3 regions of the Pseudomonas sp. MBLB4123 genome follow, and region 3 is predicted to be linked to each of the others. Evidence: predicted binding sites of a transcription regulator. Region 3 holds the regulator's gene; each other region holds the start of a gene.
What was found. The regulator sigma-54, encoded in region 3, starts transcription at its own class of promoters, with help from an activator protein. The targets are predictions, from matches to a motif close to ANTGGCATNNANNTTGCTNT.
Positions count from the first base shown of each region.

Region 1: the regulator sigma-54 is predicted to act here: its motif matches at 1,351-1,370, upstream of flgB (flagellar basal body rod protein FlgB).
Region 2: the regulator sigma-54 is predicted to act here: its motif matches at 1,289-1,308, upstream of glnK (P-II family nitrogen regulator).

Region 1 covers NZ_CP196711.1:1,811,733-1,813,992, forward strand. The annotation lists gene flgD (flagellar hook assembly protein FlgD) at 1-415, opposite strand, end outside; gene flgC (flagellar basal body rod protein FlgC) at 437-880, opposite strand; gene flgB (flagellar basal body rod protein FlgB) at 895-1,302, opposite strand; gene cheR (protein-glutamate O-methyltransferase CheR) at 1,558-2,260, opposite strand, start outside.
Region 2 covers NZ_CP196711.1:3,153,223-3,155,482, reverse strand. The annotation lists gene ACSX1C_RS14600 (YifB family Mg chelatase-like AAA ATPase) at 1-774, opposite strand, end outside; gene ACSX1C_RS14595 (accessory factor UbiK family protein) at 812-1,084, opposite strand; gene glnK (P-II family nitrogen regulator) at 1,511-1,849, shown strand; gene ACSX1C_RS14585 (ammonium transporter) at 1,886-2,260, shown strand, end outside.
Region 3 covers NZ_CP196711.1:4,326,809-4,329,068, forward strand. The annotation lists gene hpf (ribosome hibernation-promoting factor, HPF/YfiA family) at 1-107, opposite strand, end outside; gene ACSX1C_RS20065 (RNA polymerase factor sigma-54) at 298-1,806, opposite strand; gene lptB (LPS export ABC transporter ATP-binding protein) at 1,941-2,260, opposite strand, start outside.

The DNA.
Region 1 (2,260 bases), 2.0 Mb from region 3:
TCCGGTTCACCACGGAGCCGGATTTGTCATACACGTTGACGTAGACATTGCTGCTGGTGGTCGGCAGCACCAGGCTGGCCTTGAAGCTCTCGCTGGTATCGACCATCGCCTTGTCGGTCGGCACTATGACCTTGCGCCCGACCAGGGAAGAGGCTTGCAGCGCCTGGGACGACTGGTAGCCCGATAGCAGGGAGCTCATGCTGGTATTGAGCTTCTCGATCCCCTCGACCTGGCTGAACTGGGCCAACTGGGCGATGAACTCGCCGTTACCCTGGGGCTCCAGCGGGTTCTGGTTATTCAATTGCGCCACCAGCAGGTTGAGAAACTCATTCTTGCCAAGCTCCTTGCTCTTATTGGGCTCCTGCTTGATCTGGTACTGATCCAATGCAGAGCTGACACCACTAACGCTGCTCATCCTTCATTCCTCACCGGTGGTTCACTGGCCCAGGGTCAGTACCCGCTGCAGCATCTGCTTGGCGGTGTTCATCATTTCCACGTTGGTCTGGAAGGCCCGGCTGGCCGAGATCATGTCGGCCATTTCCTCGACCACGTTGACGTTGGGGTAGTAGACATAGCCATTCTCATCGGCGGCCGGATGATTCGGCTCGTAGCGCTGTACCAGCTCGCTCTGATCCTCGACTATGCCCAGCACCTGGACGCCTTGGCCGGCCTGGTCCTGCTCGGCGAACAAGGAACCGCGGTCGCCGCCCTGGGCCTGCTGGAAGACGGTGGCGAACACCGGATGACGCGCGCGATAGGTCTGATCGATGCTCGACGACACCGTCTCGGCGTTGGCGATGTTGCTGGAGATGGTATTCAGGCGAGTGCTCTGGGCGCTCATGCCGGTTCCGGCGATATTGAAGACACTGGCGAGTGACATGGCATCGGGCTCCTTTAATCGCCGCGCAGGGCGCTGATCAGCCCTTTGAACTTGCTGTTGAGGAAGGTGAAGCTAGCCTGGAAGTTCACCGCGTTTTCCGCGTAGCTGGCCTGCTCGACCTGCAAATCGACGGTGTTCTGGTCGATGGAGGCATGCAGTGGCGAGCGGTAGACCAGCCCGGCATCGCCCGCGCTCAGCCCCTCGGCGGCGATATGCCGGCTGTCGGTGCGGCTCAGCCCGACCGGGCCGCGCTGGACCTTGGCACTCTGCTCGGCCAGTACCGAGGCGAAGTCCAGATCGCGCGCCTTGTAGTTGGGCGTATCGGCGTTGGCCATGTTGTTGGCCAGCACCTCGGCACGCTGGGCGCGAAAGCCGAGCGCTTTTTCATGGATGCCGAGTGCACTATCGAAGCTGATGCTCATGGTCAGGAACCCTTGCCGTCTGGCTTACCTGTTGTCCGTGCCAGACATACAGCAAGGTGTGTGCCAAAAAATTTACTCCTTATATTTCAATCACTTGGTAGTTATCTCCAGGCCAACTTCCGAACCAAGCGGCAAGGCCTTTCCGCCCTCTGGCAAGCAAAGCGGCAATCCTCCCCAGACCATTTGCCGCCGGCCGAACGAAAAACGGGAGGCCACTGGCCTCCCGTTCTTCCCAAGCCGCCCGCGGCGACTGGCTCATTTTGCCTTGTAGATGATGCCCGGACTGCACTGCACCATCTGATAACGCTCCGGCAGTCCGTTGAGCGCCTCAGAGGCGCCGAGGAACAGGTAGCCACCGGGCTTGAGCATGGCGTGGATGCGCACAAGGATGTCCTTCTTCACTTCGGCGGAGAAATAGATCAGCACGTTGCGGCAAAACACGACGTCGAATTTGCCGAGGCTGGCATAGCTGTCCAGCAGGTTAAGCGGGCGAAATTCGACGCGGCTCTTGATGGCCGGCTTGACCACCCAGCGCCCCGGCCCGGCCGGATCGAAATAGCGCTGCAAGCGCTCCTGGGACAGGCCACGGCCCATCGCCAGGCTGTCGTATTCGCCGGACTTGCAGTTGGCCAGCATCGACGGCGACAGGTCGGTGGCCACGATCTGCACTCCGGCCTTGAGCTGACCGATATTGGTCTTCTCGAACTCGTCGATGCTCATCGACAGGGAATAGGGCTCCTGACCGGACGAGCAGGCCGCCGACCAGATGCGCAAGCGCTGCCCGGGGCTGGCCTTGATCATCTCGGGCAGCACCCGATTCTTCAACACCTCGAACGGATAGGTGTCGCGAAACCACAGGGTTTCGTTGGTGGTCATGGCATCCACCACCTGCTCGCGCAAACCGCTGCGCGGCTGGCTTTGCATGCGCTGCACCAACTCCCCCAGGCTCTTGATGGCA
Region 2 (2,260 bases), 1.2 Mb from region 3:
CAGCGGCGCCTGGCTGGCCACCGAATGGATCGCAGCGACCTCCAGGGCTTCCTGTTCGTCCAGCGGCGGCAGCAGGCCGGGCAGGCGGCTGGCCAGCAGGGTCTTGCCGGTGCCCGGTGGGCCGCTGAACAGCAGGTTGTGGCAACCGGCCGCGGCCACCAGCAGCGCGCGCTTGGCCGCGAACTGGCCCTGTACCTCGGCCAGGTCCGGGTAGGGCTGCACCCGCCGCAGCAGGCCCTGGGCCTGGTAGGGGGCGAGCGGCGCCTGGCCGTTGAGGTGGGCCGCCAGCTCCAGCAGGTGCTCGACGGCAAGCACCTCGAGTCCCGAGGCCAGGCTGGCTTCCTCGGCATTGGCCATGGGCACCACCAGGCTGCGGCCGGCGGCACGGGCCGCCAGGGCGGCCGGCAACACGCCCTGCACCGGGCGCACCGCGCCGGACAGGGCCAGCTCGCCGAGGCATTCGAGCCGCTCCAGCGCGCTGGCGGGGACCTGGCCGCTGGCGGCGAGAATCCCCAGGGCGATGGCCAGGTCGAAGCGCCCGCCGTCCTTGGGCAGATCGGCCGGGGCCAGGTTGAGGGTGATGCGCCGGGGCGGGAACTCGAAGGCCGAGTTGAGGATGGCGCTGCGCACCCGATCCTTGCTCTCCTTCACAGCCGTCTCCGGCAGGCCGACCAGGGCCAGGGACGGCAGGCCGTTGGCCAGGTGCGCCTCGACCGTGACCGCGGGGGCCTCGACGCCGACTTGGGCGCGGCTGTGGACTAGGGCCAGGGACATCGATCGCTCCTTGATCGTGCCGTGCCGGCCGCCCGCGTTACTCGGCGGGCGGCGCGGGCTCGGTGGCGAGGCGGGCTTCCAGTTCGGCGACCTTGGCCTCCAGGGCCTCCAGGCGCGCGCGGGTGCGGGCGAGCACGGTCATCTGGCTGTCGAATTCTTCCCGGCTGACCAGGTCGAGCTTGCTGAAGCCGCTCTGCAGCAGGGCCTTGAACTGGGCTTCGAACTCGCTACGGGGCAGCGGGGTGTCGCCGTTGAACAGGCGCGAGGCATGGGCGCCGAGGGCGTCGAGAAAGGCTTTGGGAGGCAGCATGGTGTGGTTCCACTGACAGACGGCGGCAGTGTAGCACGTGCCCTGGGCGCGGACGTCGGCCTGGCCAATGGCCGGCATAGCGCACGATTTTCGCGCATCGCTCGGCGGGCATGCGCACCGTTATCGTGCAATTGCCTCGCGGCGACATCCGGGAAAACCGTGCTTTCAGCCATTAACTGCCTGAAAAAAAGCGGTTTTCCATGAGCTGGCAAGATTTCTGCTTAATCCCTCTCGACCCATGCACCAAAGCGGTTTCGGTGCGTCGGACGAAGCGGAGGAGTGCTTGAGCAGAAGCACGTGGCGAGTGTCGCAGCCACAGCCGCCGAGTCGCGGCCGCCGATGCATTACAAAAGCCAGACACTGCGCTTAGACTTGAGCCGGGTTCGCAATTCCTGGGGCAAGTCCACCTACACGGGAGAGAGTTACATGAAGCTAGTCACTGCCATCATCAAGCCGTTCAAGCTGGACGACGTCCGCGAGTCACTGTCGGAGATCGGCGTGCAGGGCATTACCGTCACCGAGGTCAAGGGCTTCGGTCGGCAGAAGGGGCATACCGAGCTGTACCGCGGCGCCGAGTACGTGGTCGACTTCCTGCCCAAGGTGAAGATCGACGTGGCCATCGCCGACGACCAGCTGGACCGGGTGATCGAGGCCATCACCAAGGCGGCCAACACCGGCAAGATCGGTGACGGCAAGATCTTCGTGGTCAACCTGGAGCAGGCCATCCGCATCCGTACCGGCGAAACCGATACCGACGCGATCTAAGCGCCCTTCGAACCCCCACGCCCCAGGAGTTAAACCATGACTCTGCGAAGATTCGCAGGGCTCGGAGCCCTTTTGCCTCTCGTTCCTGGCATCGCCATGGCCGAGGAGGCGAGCCTCAACGGCGGCGACACGGCCTGGATGCTGGTCGCGACCGTCCTCGTGCTGTTCATGACCATTCCCGGCCTGGCGCTGTTCTATGGCGGCATGGTGCGCTCCAAGAACGTGCTGTCGGTGCTGATGCAGTGCTTCGCCATCTGCGCCCTGATCAGCGTGCTCTGGGTGGTGTACGGCTATAGCCTGGCCTTCGACACCAGCGGCATGGTGCAGGGGGAGGTCAACTTCAACTCCTTCGTCGGCGGCCTGTCCAAGGCCTTTCTCGCCGGCCTGACCCTCGACAGCCTGGTCGCCAGC
Region 3 (2,260 bases):
TTGGTGATCTTGTCGAAATGGCGCTCCAGTCGATTGAGTTTCTCGTCGATGTAGTCGCGCAGGGCGTCGGTCACATCCAGCTGATGTCCACTGATGTTGACTTGCATACCGCTTTCTCCTTGTTGCCGTGTTTATGAGGCAGGCTGTAAAGCCTGCCGCGGGAACACCTTGGCGTGGAAGACGCATCGACAGCGAGTCCGGCATGGGTCTCCCCGGGCCGATTGCGAAGGCCGTTTAGGGGGAGGCTTGGCTGGGGTCGGGTTCTGTCTGTTGATCGGTCTTCCTTTGAGTGTCGCCTTACACCAACCGCTTGCGCTCACTGGAGGGCGCTATACCGAGGGACTCACGGTATTTGGCGACCGTGCGGCGGGCCACTTGAATGCCCTGTGCCTCCAGTAAACCAGCGATCTTGCTGTCGCTCAACGGCTTTTTTGCATTTTCCGCGGCCACCAGTTTCTTGATGATCGCGCGGATGGCGGTGGATGAGCATTCGCCCCCTTCGGCGGTGCTGACGTGGCTGGAGAAGAAGTATTTCAGTTCGTAGATGCCGCGCGGGGTGTGCATGAATTTCTGCGTGGTGACCCGCGAGATGGTCGACTCGTGCATGCCCACGGCTTCGGCGATGTCGTGCAGCACCAGCGGCTTCATCGCCTCGTCGCCGTAGTCGAGGAAGCCGCGCTGGTGTTCGACGATCTGGGTGGCGACCTTCATCAGGGTCTCGTTGCGGCTCTGCAGGCTCTTGATGAACCAGCGGGCCTCCTGCAACTGGTTGCGCATGAAGGTGTTGTCGGCGCTGGAGTCGGCGCGTTTGACGAAGCCGGCGTACTGCGGGTTGACCCGCAGGCGGGGCATGGCTTCCTGATTCAGCTCCACCAGCCAGCGCTCGTTGTGCTTGCGGACGATGACGTCGGGCACCACGTACTCCGGCTCGCCGGACTGGATCTGCGAGCCGGGCCGCGGGTTGAGGCTCTGGATCAGTTCGATGACCTGGCGCAGCTCGTCTTCCTTGAGCTTGGTGCGGCGCATCAGCTGGCTGTAGTCGCGGCTGCCGAGCAGGTCGAGGTAGTCGCTTGCCAGGCGCTGGGCCTCGCTCAGCCAGGGGGTCTTGGCGGGGAGTTGGCGCAGTTGCAGCAGCAGGCATTCGCGCAGGTCGCGGGCGGCGACGCCGGCCGGCTCGAATTGCTGGATGCGGTGCAGCACGGCCTCGACTTCGTCCAGCTCGATGTCCAGCTCCGGGTCGAAGGCCTCGACCACTTCCTCGAGGCTCTCTTCCAGGTAGCCCTGCTCGTTGATGCAGTCGATCAGGGTGGTGGCGATCAGGCGGTCCTTGTCGGACATCGGCGCCAGGTTGAGTTGCCAGAGCAGGTGGCTCTGCAGGCTCTCGCCGCTGGAGGTGCGGGTGGTGAAGTCCCACTCGTCGTCATCGTTGCTCGGCAGGCTGCTGGCGCTGGTCTGGTAGACGTCCTCCCAGGCGGTGTCGACCGGCAGTTCGTTGGGGATGCGCTCGTTCCACTCGCCGTCCTCCAGGTTGTCCACGCTCTGCGTGCTGTCCTGGTAGCCGGCTTCCTGATAGGACTCTTCTTGCTTGTCGGCGGAGGATGGGGTGTCGGCGCCGTCGGCCATGGGGTCGGAGTTGTCGAAGTCGTCGCCGTCTTCCTGGCGCTCGAGCATCGGATTGGACTCCAGGGCCTCTTGGATCTCCTGCTGCAGATCCAGGGTAGACAGTTGAAGTAGGCGAATGGCCTGTTGCAGCTGCGGGGTCATCGTCAGCTGCTGGCCCATTTTCAGGACTAGCGATGGTTTCATTGCAGACCTTCTATACCGGCGTCTGTGCGCGATCCACTACAGGGCGCCGAGGCGCCACAAGGAAAGCAAATTATATGCCCGGTCTCGAGTGGTTTGCCTAGCGCTAGCTGCTGTTCGGTCGAGAAAAGCCGCTGTTACAGGCGGAACTCGTGGCCCAGGTAGACTTCTTTGACCATCTGGTTGGCCAGGATGGCGTCGGCGTTGCCTTCGGCGATCAGCTGACCGTCGTTGACAATGTAGGCCGTTTCGCAGATGTCCAGGGTCTCGCGGACGTTGTGGTCGGTGATCAGTACGCCGATGCCCTTGGACTTGAGGTGGTGGATGATCTGCTTGATATCGCCGACCGAGATCGGGTCGACCCCGGCGAAGGGCTCGTCGAGCAGGATGAACTTGGGGGCGGTGGCCAGGGCGCGGGCGATCTCCACGCGGCGGCGTTCGCCGCCGGACAGGCTCA